Regions from separate parts of the Lentilitoribacter sp. JB5-8 genome, predicted to be linked through region 2. Evidence: predicted binding sites of a transcription regulator. Region 2 holds the regulator's gene; each other region holds the start of a gene.

Region 1 (5,473 bases), 1.6 Mb from region 2:
CCACCCGTTAGTTCATCATCTTTGATATCAACAATCTCGAGCGAGCCACCACCTAAATCGCCAACAATCCCATCGGGTGAATAAACACCTGAAACAATACCAAGCGCTGCGTATTTGGCTTCTTCTTCGCCCGTCAACACATTGAGTTTACACCCTAATGCGGCCTCGGCGCGTTCAATAAATTCCGGTCCATTTTTAGCGTCGCGTGCCGCGGCTGTTGCCAGCACATACACATCTTTCGCCCCGGCCTGCGTTGCAAGCTTGCGGTACCGGTGTAGAACCTTAATAGCGCGTTCAACACCTTCAGGATCCATTTGTCCTGACTTAGCTAGGCCACGTCCCAGCCCGCAAAGCGCTTTTTCATTGAACAATACAGTTGGTGAGCGCATGAGACCTTCATAGACCACCAAGCGCACAGAGTTTGAACCAATATCAATGACAGCAACAGGATTTATGCCCTGCAGTCTGCCTTGAGCATCACTTTCAACAACGGTCATTTAATTGTCATCAAGCCTTGTTATTGCGCTCGGCTAGCAGCCCGGCAATACGCTTTGGTGCGCTCGACCCCAGCGCCTCCCCACGACCCGACAAACTCGGATTGGTCATAAAATACTCCTGCGCGTTAAATGGCTCCTCACCTTTACGAACTTTCATTCGCTTAGATGTCCCATCGGAGAGAATTTCATAACTTTGCTGGTTGTCAATCAAATTTGCCAACATGATCTGCGAAAGCACCTGCTCATGCACAGTTTCATTGGTAATTGAGACAAAAGTTTCTACTCGGCGGTCCAAATTGCGCGGCATGAAGTCTGCCGATCCGAAATAGATTATCGAATCGCTAGAAGGCATTTCCTTGCCATTTGCAAAACAGATTATGCGGCTGTGCTCCAAAAAACGCCCCACTATAGACTTCACACGAATACGGTCAGACAACCCAGGAATTTGAGGACGCAAGCAACATATTCCGCGCACCACAAGGTCGATTTCAACCCCTTGTTGGCTGGCACGATAAAACGCATCGATAATATCTGGATCGACAAGTGAGTTCATTTTTGCCCAAATAGCAGCAGGTTTTCCCGCATGGGCATTTTCAATTTCCTGATCTATATGGCGTAAAATAGTTGGACGCATGGTACGCGGGCTGACCGCAAGTGTGGTTACGCCTTCTGGTTCGCCATAACCTGTGATGTAGTTAAACACCTGTCCCACATCCGCAGCAATTTTTGGATCGCAGGTAAAATAAGATAGGTCTGTATAAATTTTCGCCGTTACTGAATGATAATTCCCAGTACCAAGGTGGCAGTATGATACCAGCTTGCCTTCTTCACGGCGCACAACTAGTGACATTTTGGCATGCGTTTTAAGCTCGACGAATCCAAAGACAACCTGCACACCTGCACGCTCTAAATCTCGCGCCCAGCGAATATTAGCTTCCTCATCAAATCGCGCTTTTAACTCAACAAGCGCTGTTACGGATTTACCAAGTTCGGTTGCATCCATAAGCGCACGCACGATGGGGCTGTTGTTTGATGTGCGATAGAGTGTTTGTTTAATCGCTAACACATCGGGATCAACGGCCGCCTGGCGCAGGAACTGCACAACCACATCAAAACTTTCATAGGGGTGGTGAATGATGAGATCTTTTTCGTGAATGGCAGCAAAGCAATCGCCACCATGTTCACGCACACGCTCCGGAAAGCGGGCATTGTAATCTGGGAACAACAAATCATTGCGGTTTAGCTTAGTGAGCTCTGAAATTGTATTTAATGCTAACAGCCCGCCCAAAATCGCAACTCGATCTTCGGGTACATCGAGTTCGTGGATGACAAACTCGCGCAAGTATTCAGGGATTTCGTCATCAAATTCGACACGGATCACTGATCCTCTGCGGCGACGCTTCAGTGCGCTTTCAAAGTAACGCACCAAGTCTTCCGCTTCCTCTTCGATCTCGATATCACTATCGCGAATGATGCGAAAAGTTCCTGAACCATGAACATCATAACCAGGAAACAGGCGTGTGATGAACTGGCTGATGACATCTTCAATTGTGATGAAACGTGTTTTCCCATCAGGGCTTGGTAGTAAAATAAAGCGTTTAATCGCCGTTGGAATACGCAACAGCGCAATCAATTGCTCTTGATCAGTTTTGCGTATGAGACGCAAACACATCGAAAACCCTAAATTTGGAATAAACGGAAACGGGTGCGCGGGATCAATTGCGAGCGGTGTGAGAACTGGAAAGATTGTTTCTAAGAATTCTTGCTCAAGCCAATCATGATCTTCTTGGCTCAGTTTATTTGGCCGAATAATTGAAATGCCTTCTTCTTCAAGCAAACCGCGTAGTTCAGTCAAAGATGCATGCTGGCTATTTTGCAATTCACACGTTACGGAAAACACTTTATCCAATTGCTCTTGCGCTGTTAAACCATCGGGAGATGGCACATGAATACCCTCACGTACCTGCCCTTCAAGTCCAGCAACGCGGACCATGAAGAATTCGTCAAGGTTAGCCGCTGAAATGGATAAAAAACGTAATCTTTCCAACAATCTATGTGCAGGATTATTCGATTCTTCCAAAACACGGTGGTTGAATTGCAACCATGAAAATTCACGATTTACAAAACGTGATGGATCATCAAACCATTCGTTGTCTATTGGCTCAATTTCGATGGTATTTTCGTTGGTATTACTGTGTTTTAGCTTGTGTTTTTTACTCATGAGACAATCATAAACCTATCGCAGCGATCGCACCAGCGCGAGACAGGTTATTGGTTAACCGTCGCGCATGACACTTATGTGACAAGCTGGTGCGTAAATGTGTACCATAATCTAACACATTTTCTCAGCAACTTCGCATGTGATTGTGTTTTTAGTTACTATTTTCAAAATTCGATAAAACTTCTGCTGCGATCGAACGACCAACCGGCGTTTTTTTCGATAGTGCCAACTCATCCATGGCTTCAACAATATCGCTTGCAACAGCAAGTGAGCGCTCCATGCGCATGACCAGATAATTGACAGTTTTTTCGTCAATTTCTACTTGTCGATCAGCAAAAAGTTTAAAGATAACTTGAGTGAGAAGCTGCTCATCCGGCTCGCTAATTTCAACAATGGTCGCAGCTTTTATACGCGAGGCTAAATCAGGCAGACCAACCTTCCAAGATGCAGGCCAAGAACGCGCTGTCATGAGAACAAATGAACCTGCCTCCTTTGCCGCATTGAGCATGTGGAACAGCTTTGTTTCGTCTGCTTGCGCATTGGTCAATAACTGATCAATATTTTCGATTAGGATCGGTGTTGTCTTCACCGCTTCAACCAAATTGTCTGCCCCTTGCGCTAAGTTGACCTCAAAAGCTTCGGATTTCTGCCGCCAGATATGCGCAATATGTGACTTTCCCGAACCTGTGGGGCCAGCAAGCACAACCAAATGCGATGGCCAGTTCGGCCATTGATCGATAATTTGAATTGCACCCTCAACAGACTGCGAAACAATCAAATCATCACGTCCTTTGGACGGAGTGACATCAAAGCTTAGCGGGATCTGGCTAGGTTGTTTATTATCTTTAGCACTCACGAAGGCTCAACCTTTTTTGCTCTCGTGCTGGCCATCCAGTGCATCTTCACTCGGTGCATCTTCACCCGGCGCATCTTCACTATGTCCAATATAAAGATCACTATCGAGATATCGTTCAATGGCAAAACGCACAAGAACTGCAACGGCTGCGGCTGCGGGAACAGCAATTAGCATGCCGACAAACCCAAATATTGCAGCAAATGCCAGTAGTGCGAACATCAACCAAACCGGATGCAGGCCAATGCGTGAACCGACAAGTTTTGGCTGCAAGATATTACCTTCAAGAAATTGACCAGCGGCAAAAATAACGACAACAAGCACGATCATTCCGTATTCCGGCCAGAATTGAACAACTGCAACACCGACAGATAACACCAGTCCAACAAGCGAGCCCACATAAGGAATAAAACTAATGAGACCAGCAAAGATGCCGATAAGAAGACCAAAATTAAGCCCTACAAGGGACAGCCCAATTGCGTAAAAAACGCCCAAGATCACGCAAAGTGAACCTTGACCGCGAACAAAACCTGCAATCGCATAATCAATTTTTTTGGTAAGATCACGAACAGTTTCTACGTGATCACGCGGGATCCAGCTATCAACTTTTGCCACCATATCATCCCAATCAAGCAGAAGATAAAATGCAACAACGGGTGTGATAACAAATAAAGATGCAATATCGACTAGCGCTTTACCTGAATTCCAAATCTGTTGAAAAAGCTTACTTAAAAAACCCGCGCCTTCTGCCAATGCGCCTGAAAATCCCTCTTTAATGGCAGCAATCTGTGCGTTCATCCAATCGGGAAGAATGGTACTTTCAGCGGTTAGGAGTTCTTGCAATTGCGTTACATAATTGGGCAGTCGCTCTATGAAATCAGCCGCTTGCGAGACAAGAACCGGGACAATGATCATCAATGCCAATATGAAGATCAAAATAAAAATGAACAATATCACCACGGTTGCCCAAAGCCGTGATAAGCCCCAACTTTCAAGGCGATCAGCCACAGGATCAAGGAAATATGCGAGGGCCATAGCAACAACAAATGGTAACAAAATTGAGCTGAAAATAATGAGGAACAACGCAAATAATGCGAGCGTGATACTCCAAAAAATTGCCTGACGACGGATGGTCTTCGCAGAAATATGCGTGCTCATTTCGAGCCTCCCCAATTGGCGCTAAGTGGACGTTTTGTCAGAGATATAGTGAAATACCAACGAAGTTGAAAGGCATTATTTCGCGCAATCGTGAGATAAATAATAAGCTCTAAAGATTATTAAGTTGGCTAAATTGGCAATTGATATGAATTGTAAAGCTCTAGTGACGTTTAATACGCGAAGCCTGTTCGATAAATTTGTGATAGTGCTCATTGGTGAACACTTCATAACGATTTCGGCCATTTTCCTTCGCCAAATACAACGCAACATCAGCATTGGTTAGAATTTGGCTGACACAGTTTTCACCGACTTTTTCCTTCGGTGAGAAAACATCAATACCAATACTTACACCCACCATAAGTTCTTCATCGTTAAACTCCAAAGGAGCTTCAAAGGCTTCCAGAATACGCTTTGCGATGTTTTCCGCAGATTCTTTACTAATCCGATTGTCTGAAACAATAACGAATTCGTCACCGCCAACCCGTGAAATAAAGTCGGAAGAACGCGCGTTTTCGGTAAAAATTCTGGCAGACTGTTCAAGCACAAAATCACCCGCAGCATGACCGAGCGTATCATTGACCAGTTTAAAATTATCGAGATCAATATGCAGCACTGCCATTGTGCCATTGCCGCTGGCATAACGTTTTAAACGTTCATCAAGTTCTTTTTCCAGATATCGCCGATTGGCCAAGCCTGTTAATGCATCATGCAGCGCAGCTCGCTCCATTTTATCATAGGATTCAT
Region 2 (5,473 bases):
TCAATCGCTAAGCCGCTTCTAGAAATGCTGGCGGGTATTCCTTCCGTGGTTTACGGCTTCTTTGCCGCGCTTACGATTGCGCCATTTATTCGCAACACGGGTGCAACAGCCGGATTTGAAATTTCATCTGAAAGCGCGCTGGCAGCTGGTATCGCCATGGGCATCATGGTGGTTCCGCTTGTGTCATCACTCTCTGATGATGTGATCAATTCAGTCCCGCAGTCGTTGCGTGATGCGTCGCTGGGGATGGGTGCAACCCATGCTGAAACGGTTCGCAAGGTCGTGTTGCCAGCTGCTGTTCCGGGAATTGCCGGCAGTTTGCTGCTAGCCACTTCAAGTGCGATTGGCGAAACAATGATTGTAGTGATGGCTGCAGGTTTGGCAGCGAATTTAACGCTCAATCCGTTTGAAGCTGTGACAACCGTTACCGTTCAAATTGTAACTTTGCTAACTGGTGACCAGGAGTTTGACAGTGCTAAAACGCTATCTGCCTTTGCACTTGGTCTCTTCCTGTTTGTTATCACGCTTATCTTGAACGTGATCGCGCTTAAAATTGTAAATCATTTCCGAGAGCAATATGACTAATTCATTTTCAACAGAAGCGGCTGGCCTTCAAGGTCGTCACACATCTGAGCGTCTTTTTAAGCTTAGTGGTTTAGCTGCGATCATCTTTGCGATCGGTTTTCTTGCGGTCATGGTTGGTTCAATTGCCTGGACAGGATCTGGCGCATTGCGTGAAAGCGTTATCCAGCTAACCGTCGATCTAGGCCCCGATAATGTTGATCCCAGCGATGTTGATGGTGCTTCTTACCGAACAATTGTACGCGATGCTCTCAAAGCGAGTTTTCCTGATGTGAAAAGCCGCAAAGATCGCCGCAAGCTTTATGGCTTATTGAGCCCGGATGCTGCTCTGGAACTTAAACAATATGTAAGAGATAACCCAGAGGCTGTTGGTCAAGTTGTGGATGTTTGGTTGCTTGCATCAGATGACGCGGATATTTATCTAAAAGGCGGCGTTGATACCGGCCTTGAAGAAAGTCAGCGTAAATTTAGTGACGCAGAGGTTAGTTGGGTTGATGCGCTGACTGAAAGCGGACAAACCAAACGCCAATTCAACAAGCGCTTTTTCACCAATGGTGATAGTCGCGAACCTGAACTTGCTGGTATCTTAAGTTCTCTAGTCGGATCGGCACTAACCTTGGTCATCTGTTTTGTCATTTCATTCCCAATGGGTGTGGGTGCTGCGATTTATCTTGAAGAGTTTGCAAAGAAAAATCGTTGGAGTGAGTTTGTTGAAGTGAACATCAATAATCTTGCTGCGGTGCCATCTATTGTATTTGGTTTGTTGGGCTTGGCGATTTTCCTAAACTTCTTTGGCTTTCCAAGATCGTCTCCACTGGTTGGCGGCATGGTTTTAGCTCTTATGACATTGCCGACAATTATCATTGCGTCTCGCGCATCTTTAAGAGCGGTGCCTCCTTCCATTCGCGAAGCAGCGTTGGGGATAGGTGCAAGCCGCATTCAAACAACATTTCACCATGTGGCCCCACTTGCGCTTCCTGGCATGTTAACCGGCGCGATTGTTGGTATGGCGCGCGCTTTGGGTGAAACTGCGCCACTTTTGATGATTGGTATGGTCGCCTTTATTGCTGACGTTCCAAAAGGGTTCCTGGATTCTGCAACAGCGCTTCCGGTTCAGATTTTCCTTTGGGCAGACGCACCACAACGTGGTTTCTTGGAAAAAACATCAGCGGCAATTATAGTGCTCTTGCTTTTTCTTGTATTGATGAATTTATTGGCGGTGGTCCTTCGTCGCAAATTCGAACGTAGATTCTAAGCGGAAAGGGTCGGTCGATATGTTGAATAATTCTGTTGAGAGTGAACAAAAAATGAGCGAGTTTGAAAAAACACTGGATGAAAATGGTCCGATTATTCAGGCCAAAGGTGTTGAAGTTTATTATGGCGAAAAACAAGCTCTGTTTGGGATCGATATTGACTTTCAAAAACACCAGGTCACATCCCTAATCGGTCCATCGGGTTGCGGTAAATCAACCTTCTTGCGTTGTATTAACCGGATGAATGATCTTGTTGATATTGCCCGTGTTGAAGGTCAGGTGATTATTGAAAACCAAGACATCTATTCTAAAGATGTTGATGTTGTGGCGCTTCGTGCGCATGTCGGTATGGTTTTCCAAAAACCTAATCCGTTCCCGAAATCAATTTATGATAATGTGGCTTATGGCCCGCGTATCCATAAAACTGTGACATCGAAAGATGAAATGGATTACGTTGTTGAGCATAGCTTAAAACGTGCTGGCCTCTGGGAAGAAGTTAAAGATCGTCTTCATGAACAAGGCACTGGTTTATCTGGTGGGCAGCAGCAACGTTTGTGTATTGCGCGTGCCATTGCGATTGAACCAAAAGTTATCTTGATGGATGAGCCATGCTCTGCGCTTGATCCAATTGCTACGGCTGTCGTGGAAGAGCTAATTGATGAGTTACGCGAGCGCTTTACGATCATCATCGTAACACACTCAATGCAGCAGGCTGCACGTGTCTCTCAAAAGACCGCATTTTTCCATTTGGGCAATTTGGTTGAGCATGGTGACACGGATCAAATCTTCACCAATCCGCAAGATGATCGCACAGAAAATTACATTACTGGCCGTATTGGTTAGTGGAGAGCAAAATGAACAAAGATGCCCATATTGTAACGTCTTTTGATAATGATCTTAAGACTGTTGAAACGCTCGTTCTAGAAATGGCCGGGCTTGTTGAAGCGCAGGTCAATGATTGCGTAACATGCTTGCTCAAACAAGATTTGGAGCTTGTTGAAAGCATTCGTGCGTCCGATAAGCGCGTGGATCAGCTTGAAACAGAAATTGGTGATATGGCGATCCGTATTCTAGTTCAACGCCAACCAATGGCGCAGGATCTGCGTGCCGTCGTGGTTGCACTAAAAATGGTGAGCAATCTTGAACGCATTGGTGACTACGCTAAAAATGTTGCAAAGCGTGCGTCTGTTGTTACAGAACTTACCCCTTTGGGATCATCAAATGAAACGATCTCCCGTATGAGTGAAATCGTGCAGGACATGATCCGCGGTGTTGTGGATTCATATGTCGCGCGCGACAAAGAGATGGCCGATCATTGGCGTCACAAAGATGAAGATGTGGATCTTATTCACAATACGCTTTTCCGTGAATTACTGACTTATATGATGGAAAATCCGCGCAATATCACATCGTGTATGCACCTGTTGTTCATTGCGAAAAACTTTGAGCGTATGGGTGATCATACAACGAATATTGCAGAGCAAGTGCATTATATGGTTAGCGGTGCTTTGCCTGATGATGATCGCGCCAAGAGCGATCTAACATCATCCATCACCGTTGATTTGGACGAATAAAGCCTAATTAGACAAAAAGGGAATTCCTTATGTCAGACTTTTCAGCCGCAAGAGTTTTAGTCGTAGAAGATGAACCGCCGCAAATGGAATTGCTCGCTTATAACCTTGAAAAAGAAGGTTTTAGCGTTTCCAGAGCAATTGATGGTGAAGAAGGGCTTTTATGCGCTGAGGAAGTCATCCCCGACATCATTTTACTCGATTGGATGCTGCCTAACTTGTCTGGCATAGAAGTCTGTCGCCAGCTCAAGCGCAAGAAAGAAACATCGGAAATACCGGTGATTATGCTAACTGCGCGTGGTGAAGAAACCGATCGCGTGCGTGGTCTTGATACCGGCGCTGATGATTATATCGTTAAGCCATATTCGGTAACAGAATTGATGGCCCGAGTGCGTGCAACATTGCGCAGAGCACGCCCTAGCACAGCAAAACAATCGCTATCTTATGGCGAGTTGCATGTTGATCTTGAACGTCATCGCGTTACCTATGGCGAAGATACGATTAAGCTTGGGCCGACAGAATTTCGTTTGTTGGTGTTCTTACTTGAAAAGCCAGGCCGCGTTTGGAGCCGTGAACAATTGCTTGATCGCGTTTGGGGTATGAACAGCGATATCGATCTAAGAACTGTTGATGTGCATGTGGGGCGTTTGCGCAAAGCGCTTAAGCAAACTGGAAAAACAGATCCAGTTCGCACAATTCGTGGGTTTGGCTACTCGCTTGATGATGATTAAGCGAATAGCCTGAACGTTTTAAGAGTTAAATTTCTTCTCAAAGAAGTTGACCATTTCTGGTACCAGATTGTCGCCCATTCCTTCGTCAATTGCTGACGTGAGCGCCGTGCGAGCTGATTTCGACATAATGCTTTCAACGCCTAAATCATCTGCCATTTGCCCGTAATATCCGACATCTTTGGATGCGTTTTTGATGGCAAAAGCTAGATTTTCTGGGTTGCCGTCAATTGCAAAGGCTTTAACAAAATCCATCATCATGGAATGCACAGGGCCTGCTGACATAACGTCATAGACTTTTTGTCTATCAACACCTGCTTTATCAGCCATAACAAATGCTTCCGACATTGCAGATGCTGTTGTCATCGCAAAGAAATTATTGATCAGTTTAATAGTATGACCTGTTGCAAGTTCACCAAGGAAGAAGACATTTTCACCAAGATCTTCAAGCACAGACTTAATGCTGTTAAATGCAGCTTCATCACCTGACGTCATGATGTTGAGCTTGCCTTCAAGCGCATGTGACGGCGTGCGTCCAAGCGGACCATCTAAATATTGACCACCTTTTTCTGCTACTTTTTCACCAAGCATTTTTGTTGAGCTTGGTAATGATGTGCCAAAATCGATGACAACAGAACCTTCTTTGAGCCCTGCAAGTACGCCATCATCGCCGAACATACGCGATTCCACAGATTGCGACGTATCCATGCACAACATGATAATGTCAGATTTTTCAGCTAAATCTTTTGCTGAAGTCGCCTCAACCGCTCCGCGGGAGATTGCCTTGTCGATGCGCGGGCGCGATTTGTTGCCCATCACTATTAAGTCATAACCTTTGTCGAGCAGGCGGTCGACCATTGCCGCACCCATCAAACCCAGACCGATAAATCCAATTTTTTGCTGTGTCATTTTTAAATGTCCTAATTCAGTATTCGTATTGTTGAAAGAGATTTTGGGAGGCTACATCACCGCGCCTATTTGCCATGGTACAAATTCATGGTCGCCGAGCCCTTGAGCTTCGGATTTTGATTTTTCACCAGATGCCACGCGCAAAATGAGCTTGTACATTTCACGACCTTTTTCTTCCAGTGTCACGCCCTCAAGCATGTCGCCGGCATTGATATCCATATCTTCGCTCATGCGGCTATACATGATTGAATTGCTGGCAACTTTAATAGTTGGTGCAGGTTTTGAACCAAATGCAGATCCACGTCCCGTTGTGAAAACAATTATGTTGCATCCGCTGGCAATTTGCCCGGTCACTGAAGCCGGATCGTATCCAGGTGAATCCATAAATGCAAAGCCCTCGCTTCGGATTTCTTCCCCATATTTATAAACT
Region 3 (5,473 bases), 520 kb from region 2:
TAAATGCCTGCCACGCGAAGTAATTTTCAGTCAGCGGAAAATCACACATTAATGCTCGGGTGCGTTCTTTTAAAACTGCAAGCATGTCACCATTTGCAGCACTGGCTAATTCTTCATATTGCTGGGGCGGAATGCCAAGACCAAAAAGGCTTAGCTTCCGGTTCGTCAAAAATTTGATGACTTTTCCGTCAAACAATGGTTCCACATGTTGCTTGTAGTACCTTTTTTGCTCGTCAAGGTTTCTACAATCGATGAACTCACGCAGATCAACGCCGTTTAATTTTGCGAAAATATGAACAGCTTTGATGAAACGTCCTAAAACACCATTTTGATAAAACCCATTGGTGAACATATCAATCTTACGCTGGATTAGACCGTGGCGCGATTCCCAATATTTGATAGTCTGTGCATCCAAATGAGGTTTGTAATAAACCTCGTAAAAATTGATGTTTGACGCATCATCGCCCACACCAAAAAAATCGAAAAACGTTCTATAATTCGGAGAATGCCGGATGCCAACCAATTTCAGTTTATTCAAAGCGATATGTGCAGGAGATAAATCCAATGCCGTAATATTGGCAGGTTCCCTCGTCATATAGGACAGCACGTTGCAGCCACCGGACGCAATACAAACCAAATTATCATCTGGCTGAATATTAAGCGCTCTCATGTCCACTTCAGGGTCTTCCCATATTTGGGGGTAGACGAGTTTGGTGAAATTATGCGCAAACAAACGTTCTAATAGTCCTGTTTTGGACATAAATGAATGGCGCGATACGGATTGAATGACCTGCTGTCGATAACCGCCTACCTGTTCCATGATTGCAAAACCTTTCCGTATGAGTTCAAGCCATTTAAGCTTCTAATGGCTCAGATCCCTTTGACTTAGTTTGATTTGTTGATGACTGTCTTTGCTAACCTGGTCGGGCAAAGCGCCTGTTTCCGCCCAATAAATGAGCTCAAATTTCCCGTTAAAATCCTCAACGATTGCCGTGCAGCTTTCCACCCAGTCGCCGGTATTTAAGTAAAAGACGTCATCGACTTGTTTGATTGTTGGATGATGGATGTGGCCGCAGATGATGCCATCCGCACCATGTTTTTTAGCTTCGTGTGAGAGGATGTCTTCATAATCGCCGATAAAGTTAACCGCACTTTTGACTTTATATTTTGCCCAGCGGGACAAAGACCAATATTGCCCGCCCCATAACCTACGAAACTTATTTAATAGGGTGCTTAGGCTAAGCACTGTTTCATAAGCCCAGTCCCCAATATGGGCGAGCCATTTGGCGTTTTTGATAACAACGTCAAACTGGTCGCCATGAATGATGAGGAATTTCTTGCCCGTTGAACTTTCAAATATGTCTGTTTCTTTAACTTCAATTCCACCAAAATGCGTGCCGAAGTAATTTCGCATCACTTCATCGTGGTTACCCGGGATATAGATAATCTTGCTGCCTTTTCGTGCTTTTCGCAGAATTTTTTGGACAACATCATTATGGGTTTGCGGCCAATACCAACCTTTTCTCAAGCGCCACCCGTCAAATATATCTCCGATAAGATAGATATATTCCGCATCATGTACTTTTAAAAAGCTGAGAAGCATTTCTGCCTGACAGCCTTTTGTGCCCAAATGAATATCGGACAAAAACAATGCGCGGTGGTGAAAATTCTGTGACAAGTTTCTTAGCTCCAGAGAATTTGCACCCCTTTAATCCTATTGAGATGACAAGCTGATGACATGATGCACCGGCTCAATATGCGTTCTAAGAATGGGGCACTTCCCCATAAAGTTTAGAAATAGGGTTAATAGAACGGAAAGGTCCTTGTCGTATCTTATGAGCCAGTAGTGTTTTGTATTTTGTATTGTGTGCTAGCGTATTATGGCCAAGAAACCGTCGAAAACGACGCCCAAAGATGGCGATTTAGAGCAAGCCCCTAAAAAGGGGTTGTTCAGCTTTTTGCGACGTAAAAAGAAAAATAACACGAAAAATCAAGAAGGTGGCAAGGTTCAAGCGGCTGATGAAGCCCAGGTAGCCGATCAAGACGCTGTTAAAGCTGAAAAAGAGCCAGCAAAGAAGAAGTCATCAAAGCCTGCGCGTAAAACAACGGCAAAGAAAGAACCCGTAGCCGCTAAAAAAACGACTGCAAGAAATACATCTGCAAAGACTGCAAAGGGTGAAAATGCTCCTAAGCGCAAACCCGGTAGGCCAAAGAAAAAGGTTGAAGAGCCGCAAATTGCTGCGGCAATTGAAGAGGTCGAAGAAGAGGCAGCTTCCGAGAAAAGGCGTGCACTTTTTGGTTTTCTAAAGCGAAAGAAAAAGCGAAGGCCTCCTCCGACGAGCAGGTTGTCGCAAAGGATGCGGCTGATGATCAGCCCTTAGAACCAAAGCAAAAGAAAAAGCTCTTTGGGTTTTTAAAGCGGAAGAAAAAGACAGATGCTGTCGCAGAAGAACCATTAGAGATTGATGTATCAGGCGATATTCCTGTTGGCACAGGAATGATTGACACTGAGATCGATGATGATGAGGGGTTGCCGGTTAAAAAAGGCATCTTCACCAAAAAGTTTTTGATTATTATTTTAAGCGGTTTTGCACTTACAGCAACATCTGGTGCTGCTGCTGTGGTTTTTGTGAAACCTGGCTTTATGGACAAGAACATTACTGGTTTGGCATGTGATCTGGTGCATGAAGTCCAGTTTGAACTCATGAAAGAAAATCGTGTCACATCTTATATTCGGGCTAACGCGATGCCGACCAAAGAGCGTGTTCTTATGGTTCTTAACTATACGAAATTCTTGATTGGCGAATATCCCGATAGTCAGCTTGTGACTGTCTCATTGCTTGATGCCGATGGACCAACGAGCCGTCCAGATTTTCGCGGTAGTAATATTGGTGCGCAGGTGGTATTTGCGCCGGACCCATTATTGACACAAGCGACTAAAAAGCAGTGGGAAGTGCGTTATGTCAACACGGACAAGGCCTATGGCGGGAAGTTTATTGGTGACCGTTATGAATTGTCTCCTGAAGAAATAATGACGCTCAGTGAAGAGATTATCGAGCCTGCAGGTTGTTACGTTCCTGAAGAAGAAATGTCTGAAGAGGAATTAGCTGAGAAAGAACGCCTTGAAGCGGAAGCTCTGGCGGCGGAAGAGGCTGCGCAGGCAGCATTGGATGCTGAAGCGGAGAAAAATGCGGAACCAGGAATGATCGATGATGTTCTAGCGCTTGTTGGTCTGGGTGGTTCAGATGACGAAGAAATGGCACCTGAAGGCGAAGTCATGGAAGAAAACGCCAACATTTATCCAGGTGATAAAGTTGAGATGGAAGAAGCTCAACAAGAAGATGAAGCCGGATTCTTCGATGGTATCTTGCAAATGGTTGGTTTGGGTTCGGATGATAACTCGGCACAAAATGAACAAAAAGTTGACGTGTTGGGAACAAAAATCCGCTACAATTAAGCTCCAAGATTATATCTTTATGTAAACTGAATTGATTTTCTTCATCTTGAAACTGATGCGATAATCAGATGTGAAGTTTGTAGGAGATAATTTTGCAAAATTTGCCTGAACCCAAAGTATTAGACGCAGCGCTCTCCATTTGGCGATATCATTGCTTGGATGAAAACATACCGCGTGATATTCCGACCTTTGATTTAATTGTTGGTCTTGGAAGTTACGATACGCGGGTGGCCGAACGTTGTGCCGAACTTTATCAAAATGCGATCTCAGATAAGATTGTGTTCACCGGTGCTTTCGGCAATTGGACAAAAGATCATTTTGATAAAACAGAAGCGGAAACCTTCGCCGATGTTGCCATGGGCCATGGGGTGCCTGAAGACGATATCGTTCTTGAGGATAAAGCCACAAACACGGGTGAAAACATCACGAATGTCAAAGCAATGTTCCCCAAAGCAAAGACCGTGGTGTTTGTCACTAAGCCACAAATGCAAAGACGTTGTCGTGCAACTGTTGAAAAACAATGGCCCGATATCAAAGCCGTGGTGACAGCGCCTCATCATACAATTGTTTCCCAGCCTGTTGGTGATATGGACTTGGAAAAAGTCGTACACGAATTGGTCGGTACGCATTGGCGCACGCGTGCTTATGCAAAGCTTGGTTATCAAACCAAACAAGACGCTGATGAATTAGCTGAAGAAGCGTTTAAAGAACTTGTAGAGCAGGGATATACAAAACATCTCCCCGACGATTGGGAAGATGTTTTGTCAGAAGAATTATCAGAGGCGTGATCTTACACGCCTCTAATTGCATTTAAGCTTTTGTTTTTTGTGCCGGGAACAAGATCACGTCACGAATAGATTGTGCATTGGTCAGTAGCATGATTGCGCGGTCAATTCCGATGCCTATACCCGCTGCTGGCGGCATGCCGTGATCCATCGCATCTAGGAATTCTTCATCTAGTACACGTTCTTTTTCACCACGTGATTGGGCTTGTTCAACTTGCTCAACCATGCGCGCACGTTGCTCAACAGGATCATTGAGTTCAGAGAACGCATTTGCAATTTCCCAGCCATTGATGAATGTTTCAAAACGTTCAACAAGACGAGGCTCGCCCGGCACTTCTTTCGCAAATGGAGAGATGTCTTTTGGCATATGCGTAACATGCGATGGTTGGATTAACAGATGCTCAGCTTTTTCTTCGAATACAAGCGCAAGCATCTCACCCCAAGTTCCATCTTCATCGATATCAATACCTGGTAAAGCTTTCTTTGCAGCTTCACGTGCATCAGCATCATTGTCGATGGCAAGGAAGTCGATGCCGGTCGCGTCTTTGACCGCATCTGGCATTGGAACGCGTTTAAACGGAGCGGCAAACGAAATCGTTTTATCGCCAAATTCGACATCTGTTGTGCCGTAAATGTCTTCAGCTACACGCGCGAACATTCGTTCAACCAGATCCATTGCATCTGTGTAATCATGATAGGACCAATAGGCTTCCATCATCGTGAATTCTGGATTGTGGCGGGTTGAGACCCCTTCATTTCTGAAGTTTCTGTTGATTTCAAAAACCTTGTCGCTAATGCCACCAACAAGCGCACGTTTGAGATAAAGCTCTGGCGCAATTCGCAGATACATATCCATATCAAGCGTGTTGTGATGGGTCATAAATGGATCGGCCGTTGCACCACCATAAACTGGGTGAAGCATAGGCGTTTCAATTTCCATAAAACCATCATCTTCCATGAAACGGCGAATACCGGATACGATTTTCGCGCGTTGCTGAAGACGTGCTTTAGACTCTTCATTCGACATAAGATCAAGATAGCGTTTGCGATAACGAGTTTCGATATCAGTAAGCCCATGATATTTTTCAGGCATTGGCTTGAGCGTTTTGCAAAGCATGGTGATTTCTGTCGCATTGACAGTTAATTCTCCACGAGGAGTGCGTCGCACTTCACCCGTCACACCAATGATGTCGCCAATGTCGATGAATTGAAGCAATTCGCGAACGTCTTC
Region 4 (5,473 bases), 1.3 Mb from region 2:
CAACTCTTTTAAGAATGATTGCTGGCTTCCAGGAGCCAACAAGCGGCGATCTTTTAATCAAGAACAAATCCGTTTTAGATGTCGCGCCAAACAAGCGTCCTGTTTCTATGGTATTCCAACATTTAGCGCTGTTCCCGATGATGAACATTGCAGCAAATGTTGGTTTTGGTCTTCGTCAGCGTGGTGTTGATAAACGTGAGATCGAAAGCCGCGTTGAGAAAGTTTTAGAGCGTGTCGGACTTCCAGGTGTTGGCAAACGCTCGATCAATCAGTTATCAGGTGGGCAAAAGCAGCGTGTGGCCATTGCCCGTTGTATGGTTTTAGAACCCGATGTTTTGCTTTTGGATGAGCCTTTGGGCGCGCTTGATCTTAAGCTCCGTGAACACATGAAAATTGAGCTTAAGAAACTACAAGCTGAGTTCAACACGACATTTGTTTATATCACGCATGATCAATCAGAAGCACTTGTTATGAGTGACCAGATCGCGGTGATGAACCACGGCGTGTTTGAGCAGATCGGCACAGCGCGCGAATTATATTATCAACCCAAAACTGCCTTTGTGGCTGGCTTTGTGGGTGAGGCTAACAAGTATGATGCTAAGGTGATTTCGAAAAACGGTGATGCAGTTAAACTGGTCACCGGTGATGGGGTTGAACTCTCAGGGATTGATGCTGTTGGTGGGTTAAATAATGGTGACAGCGCGCAGGTGTTTGTGCGCCCCGAAGCTATTAAAATTTCGCGAAAACAAGCCGATTTAAAAGGCATGGATAATAGTCATTCCGGTGAGATTGAAAGCATTTTGTTTAACGGTGCCAATAGCCAGCTATTGTTGCGCGATAATTCAAACGGCGCGCAGATCAACATCACCATGCCGCAAACCGGTGAGTTCCGTGATCTTGTAAAAGGCGATACGGTTTATTTCGGATGGGAAGCTGGCCAAACGAGATGCTATGCATCGGATAAAGTGGGCTAAGATGACATCTGATAAGTCAAAACTTGGTTTTTATCTTTTACTTTCACCACTCATATTGTGGTTGATGACGCTAATTGTTTTGCCACATGTCGGCATGTTTTTCGTCTCGATCAGCGAAAAAGTTGGTGTTCGTCAATATGAAACCGGTCTTGGCAATTATGCTGTGTTTTTCAATGAACCACTTTATTGGAACACATTTGCTCGTACAGCTTATATGTCCATTGCTGCAACGTTTTTAACGCTGCTGATCGGATTTCCAATTGCTTATTACATCGCCAAGCTCACCAAAGGGCGCACGAAAACCACTTTGTTTTTAATGTGCCTCATTCCATTTTGGGTCAGCGAACTGGTGCGCACTTTTGGCTGGATGATCTTGCTGCGCGAAACAGGCGTTGTCTCTAGCTTTATCCAATATATCGGGCTCGTCGACGGTCCTATTGAGTTTTTATACAATGATGCCGCGATCATGACGGGTCTTGTTTATACCTCCATGTTGTTCATGGTTGTTCCGCTGGTCACCACGCTGGATAGCCTTGATGATAGCTTGATTGAGGCAGGTTATGATTTAGGCGGTAACGGATATACCATCCTGCGCGAGATCATTATTCCTCATGCAATGCCAGGCATCGTCTCAGGCTGTATTGTGGTCTTCATGTTATCTCTTGGTAATTACCTCACGCCAATTTTGCTGGGTGGCAAAGATAGTCTGTGGTTCACGGGGCTCATCTATAGTCAGTTTATCACGCGATTTAACTGGGAACTTGGTTCTGCCTTTGGGTTCTTGTTGCTTGGATTGTCGTCACTCATTGTGTTTGTTGGATTAAAACTATCTCGACAATCGCTCACTGAAACGATGGGGCGCTGAGATGATTACAGGTATCAAACAAAGCCCGTTCTTCACATGGTCCTATCGCGCCTATGTGATCCTCTTTTTCATCTATTTGGCGCTACCATTAGCGGTGGTCTGCGTTTTCGCCTTTAATGATAGCCAATTCCCATCACTACCTTGGGACGGGTTTACATTAAAGTGGTTCTTCGGCACTGAATCGCCATCCATCGGCGTGTTTAACGAACGATCTATCATTCGTTCAATCGGTACGTCAGCATTTGTTGCTTTCTGGGTTGCTGTCCTATCTGTATTTGTTGGCACCTGTAATGCATTCTTATTCACGCGATATGAGTTCCGCGGAAAATCATTTCTCTACATCGTCATGTTGTTGCCGTTGATTATCCCAGGCATCATTTTGGGTATCAGCATCTTGGTGTTCACTTCCAATATCGCCAACTTTTTAGAAAACGCCACCGGCCTTTGGTTTGATAATTTAAGACCGGGACTTATTCTGGTGATCCTGGGTCAATTCTCATTCATTACGACGTTTGCCACACTCGTAATTTCTGCAAGGTTGCAGAAGTTTGACCTAAGCTTGGAAGAAGCTGCGCTCAATTTAGGAGCTACAAAGCTCGGCGCAATTCGATCAATCACATTGCCATTTTTATATCCGGCGATGATTGGGGCAGGGGTGGTTGCTGTCTTGATGAGTTTTGAAAACTTCAACACCACTTTGATGCTGGTTGGTTCAGATGCGCCGCTAACAATTACAATGTTTGATCGTTTAAAGCTCGGTTCGACACCTGTACTCAATGCGGTTTCATTGTTGTTAATGGTCGCGTCTGCCGTGCTCGGATTAATGTCGTTACTTTTGCAGAAAAAATCTGACTAAAAGCTATTCGATCCTGCGTGTTGAAGTTCACAAGTTTTATGACACTTCGATGACGATTATTGAAACAAATTGTTCAGAATTAATGATAACGCAGCCCTCAGCAAGTTTTCCACAATCGCTCTTTCAAATTTCTAATCGATGAATTTTAAATTTGTTGAGATGATGATGGTAATTTAGATAAAGATATATAAATCAATTAGTTAAATGATTTTTCTGAATCAATTTCTCCCTATTCCCCACTCCCAAAACGTTAAAATTTCCATCATCAGAAACGATCGAATTTCATTGTCATAAAACTTTATTATTTCCGTCATCAAACTGAAAACTGAGCCCCCTAGGTTTGAGCCAGCTGAGACGGAGGCTATTTTAATGCTGCTCGAAATTCGTGATCTAACAAAAAAATTTGGTACTGCAACTGCAGTCAATAAAATTAAGTTTACAGTCGAAAAAGATCAATTCATCGGTATCGTTGGTCGTTCGGGTGCAGGCAAATCAACCGTCTTGCGGATGTTAAATCGTCTCGCGGATCCAACCGATGGTTCGATTGTTTTTAATGGTCGCGATGTCACTAAACTTGAGGGTGCTGACAAACGTAAATGGCAATCTGATTGCGCTATGATCTTCCAGCAATTCAATCTCGTGCCGCGCCTTGATGTTGTTTCAAACGTCTTGCATGGCACATTAAACAAACGCAACACGCTGGCAACAATGTTCAATCTCTTCCCAAAGGAAGATGTTTATACTGCGATCGATCTTTTAGAGCGCCTTGGCATCCAAGAGCATGCTATGAAGCGCGCTGAGGCGCTATCAGGCGGGCAGCAGCAACGTGTCGCAATTGCACGCGCGATGATGCAAGATCCGCAAATTATTTTAGCGGATGAGCCAATTGCCTCGCTTGATCCAATGAATGCGCAGATTGTGATGGATAGTCTTCGCCGCATTCATGAAGAAGATGGTCGCTTGGTGATCTGTAACCTTCATACACTTGATACAGCGCGTAAATATTGTGACCGCGTGATCGGTATGCGTGATGGCAATATCGTATTTGATGGCACTGGCGCGGAGCTCACAATCGATGCAGCGCGCGAAATTTATGGTGCAGATGAGAGCTTTTCAGAATCGGCAACTTCAACCAGCGTTGAAAGCCTTGCCCAAACAAATCACGAGCTCGGTGAGCTTGCATGATAAAATACCAGCCCCGCAAACACCGGGGCTTTTTTATGTCCAAATGGAGAAATGGAAACATGAAAAAACTAGCATTAGCCCTTTTGGCTACAACATTGATGACAGGTGCTGCAGCTGCTGATAGCATGGAGAAAATCTCAGAATTCCGTATTGGTATCTTGGGTGGTGAAAACGCTCAGGACCGTATGAATTCTTACCAGTGTCTTGCTGACAAAACGACTGACCTACTTGGTGTAGAAACAAAATTGTTTGCACCTGCTGATTACGCTGGTGTTATCCAGGGTCTTCTAGGCGGTACAATCGACATGGCATGGCTTGGTGCATCTGGTTACGCAAAAACATATTTGTCTGACCCAGAAGCTGTTGAGCCTGTACTTGTAAAAGTAAACGTTGATGGTGGCTTTGGTTACTACTCAGTTGGTTTTGCACGTAAAGATTCAGGTGTAAATTCACTTGAAGATCTTAAAGGTAAAACATTTGGTTTTGGTGATCCAAACTCAACATCTGGTTACTTGATCCCTTCAATCGAAATTCCACAGCAAATCAATGCAACTATGGAATCTGGCGATTACTTCGGTGAAGTTAAGTTCACAGGTGGTCACGAGCAAACAATCGTTGCTGTTGCAAATGGCGAAATCGAAGGTGGCGTAACTTGGGCTGATGGTCTTGGCGAATGGGAAGATGGCTACAATTCAGGTGCTCTTCGTAAAGCTGTGGACGCTGGTCTTGTTGACATGAACGACATGGTCAAAATCTGGCAGTCAAAAACAATCCCAGAAGGCCCAATCGTTCTTCGCAAAGCGCTTCCAGCTGACGTTAAAGTTAAAATGACTGGTCTTGTGGCTTCTTTGAAATCACTAGATCCTGATTGCGCATACGGTGTTGCTTCTGGTGAAACTAAAGGCTTTATGCCAATCACGCATGAGGCTTACGAAGTGATCATCGAAGCTCGTAAATTGAAATCTAACTAATCGATTTCTAACCTATTGAGACCACCCCGCATTTGGGGTGGTCTTTTTCTAAGCTCTCACACTTAAAGAATGAAAATGTCGACACAAGCCATAGAAAATTCTGCGGCGCCGGATCTGCGCGAAAGATATCTCGCCCAAGTTCAGCGCAAGCATTTGTATAATGCCATATTCTTGTTGGTATTCATCGCGTTGTTTGTCAGCGGGTTTATGACCGCAAATGACAGAAACGCAGGTGGGTTTTGGAATGGCTTGCCAAACATCTTCGATTTTCCAGCTGAAATGTGGGATGATGCCAGTCAGAAACTCGCACAATTTCCAGCTCATTTTATAAATTTCCTACCGAGCTTGCTTGAGACCATTAACATCGCTGGTGCTGCCACATTAATTGGCGCCATCGCAGGTGTGTTTATCTCGCTGCTCGCAACGCGCGGTCTTGCAAAATGGCCGCGTTTAATCCCAGCATTTCGTCGAGTATTGGATGTGCTGCGCGCCGTGCCTGAGATTGTCATCGCGCTGGTTTTAATCTTTATCATGGGCGGTGGCCCAGTTCCGGCGATGATTGCCATCGCGTTGCACACAATTGGTGCGCTTGGGAAACTATTTTCAGAAGTGAATGAGAATG

The links. Region 2 encodes PhoB, which activates phosphate uptake and scavenging genes when phosphate is short. Its sites were predicted from a motif close to TGTCATNNANCTGTCAT; they were not measured.
Region 1: a site for PhoB is predicted at 2,786-2,802, ahead of ACZ1GZ_RS08180 (RNA degradosome polyphosphate kinase). Genes of this name have one in related genera too.
Region 3: a site for PhoB is predicted at 1,723-1,739, ahead of ACZ1GZ_RS18465 (UDP-2,3-diacylglucosamine diphosphatase). Genes of this name have one in related genera too.
Region 4: a site for PhoB is predicted at 2,982-2,998, ahead of phnC (phosphonate ABC transporter ATP-binding protein). Genes of this name have one in related genera too.

The regions. Positions count from the first base shown of each region.
Region 1 is NZ_CM146332.1:1,707,872-1,713,344, reverse strand. Features, by position in the region: gene ppx (exopolyphosphatase) at 1-497, opposite strand, end outside; gene ACZ1GZ_RS08180 (RNA degradosome polyphosphate kinase) at 508-2,718, opposite strand; gene hdaA (DnaA regulatory inactivator HdaA) at 2,870-3,574, opposite strand; gene ACZ1GZ_RS08170 (AI-2E family transporter) at 3,581-4,729, opposite strand; gene ACZ1GZ_RS08165 (diguanylate cyclase) at 4,890-5,473, opposite strand, start outside.
Region 2 is NZ_CM146332.1:3,293,170-3,298,642, reverse strand. Features, by position in the region: partial or broken gene pstC (phosphate ABC transporter permease subunit PstC) at 1-585, shown strand, start outside; gene pstA (phosphate ABC transporter permease PstA) at 578-1,837, shown strand; gene pstB (phosphate ABC transporter ATP-binding protein PstB) at 1,890-2,678, shown strand; gene phoU (phosphate signaling complex protein PhoU) at 2,690-3,409, shown strand; gene phoB (phosphate regulon transcriptional regulator PhoB) at 3,439-4,137, shown strand; gene ACZ1GZ_RS16060 (NAD(P)-dependent oxidoreductase) at 4,156-5,085, opposite strand; gene ACZ1GZ_RS16055 (UxaA family hydrolase) at 5,095-5,473, opposite strand, start outside.
Region 3 is NZ_CM146332.1:3,811,147-3,816,619, reverse strand. Features, by position in the region: gene ACZ1GZ_RS18470 (BtaA family protein) at 1-820, opposite strand, end outside; gene ACZ1GZ_RS18465 (UDP-2,3-diacylglucosamine diphosphatase) at 863-1,678, opposite strand; gene ACZ1GZ_RS18460 (hypothetical protein) at 1,881-2,381, shown strand; gene ACZ1GZ_RS18455 (hypothetical protein) at 2,498-3,457, shown strand; gene ACZ1GZ_RS18450 (YdcF family protein) at 3,550-4,245, shown strand; gene lysS (lysine--tRNA ligase) at 4,268-5,473, opposite strand, start outside.
Region 4 is NZ_CM146332.1:1,966,813-1,972,285, forward strand. Features, by position in the region: gene ACZ1GZ_RS09405 (ABC transporter ATP-binding protein) at 1-974, shown strand, start outside; gene ACZ1GZ_RS09410 (ABC transporter permease) at 976-1,839, shown strand; gene ACZ1GZ_RS09415 (ABC transporter permease) at 1,841-2,695, shown strand; gene phnC (phosphonate ABC transporter ATP-binding protein) at 3,068-3,880, shown strand; gene phnD (phosphonate ABC transporter substrate-binding protein) at 3,940-4,851, shown strand; gene phnE (phosphonate ABC transporter, permease protein PhnE) at 4,927-5,473, shown strand, end outside.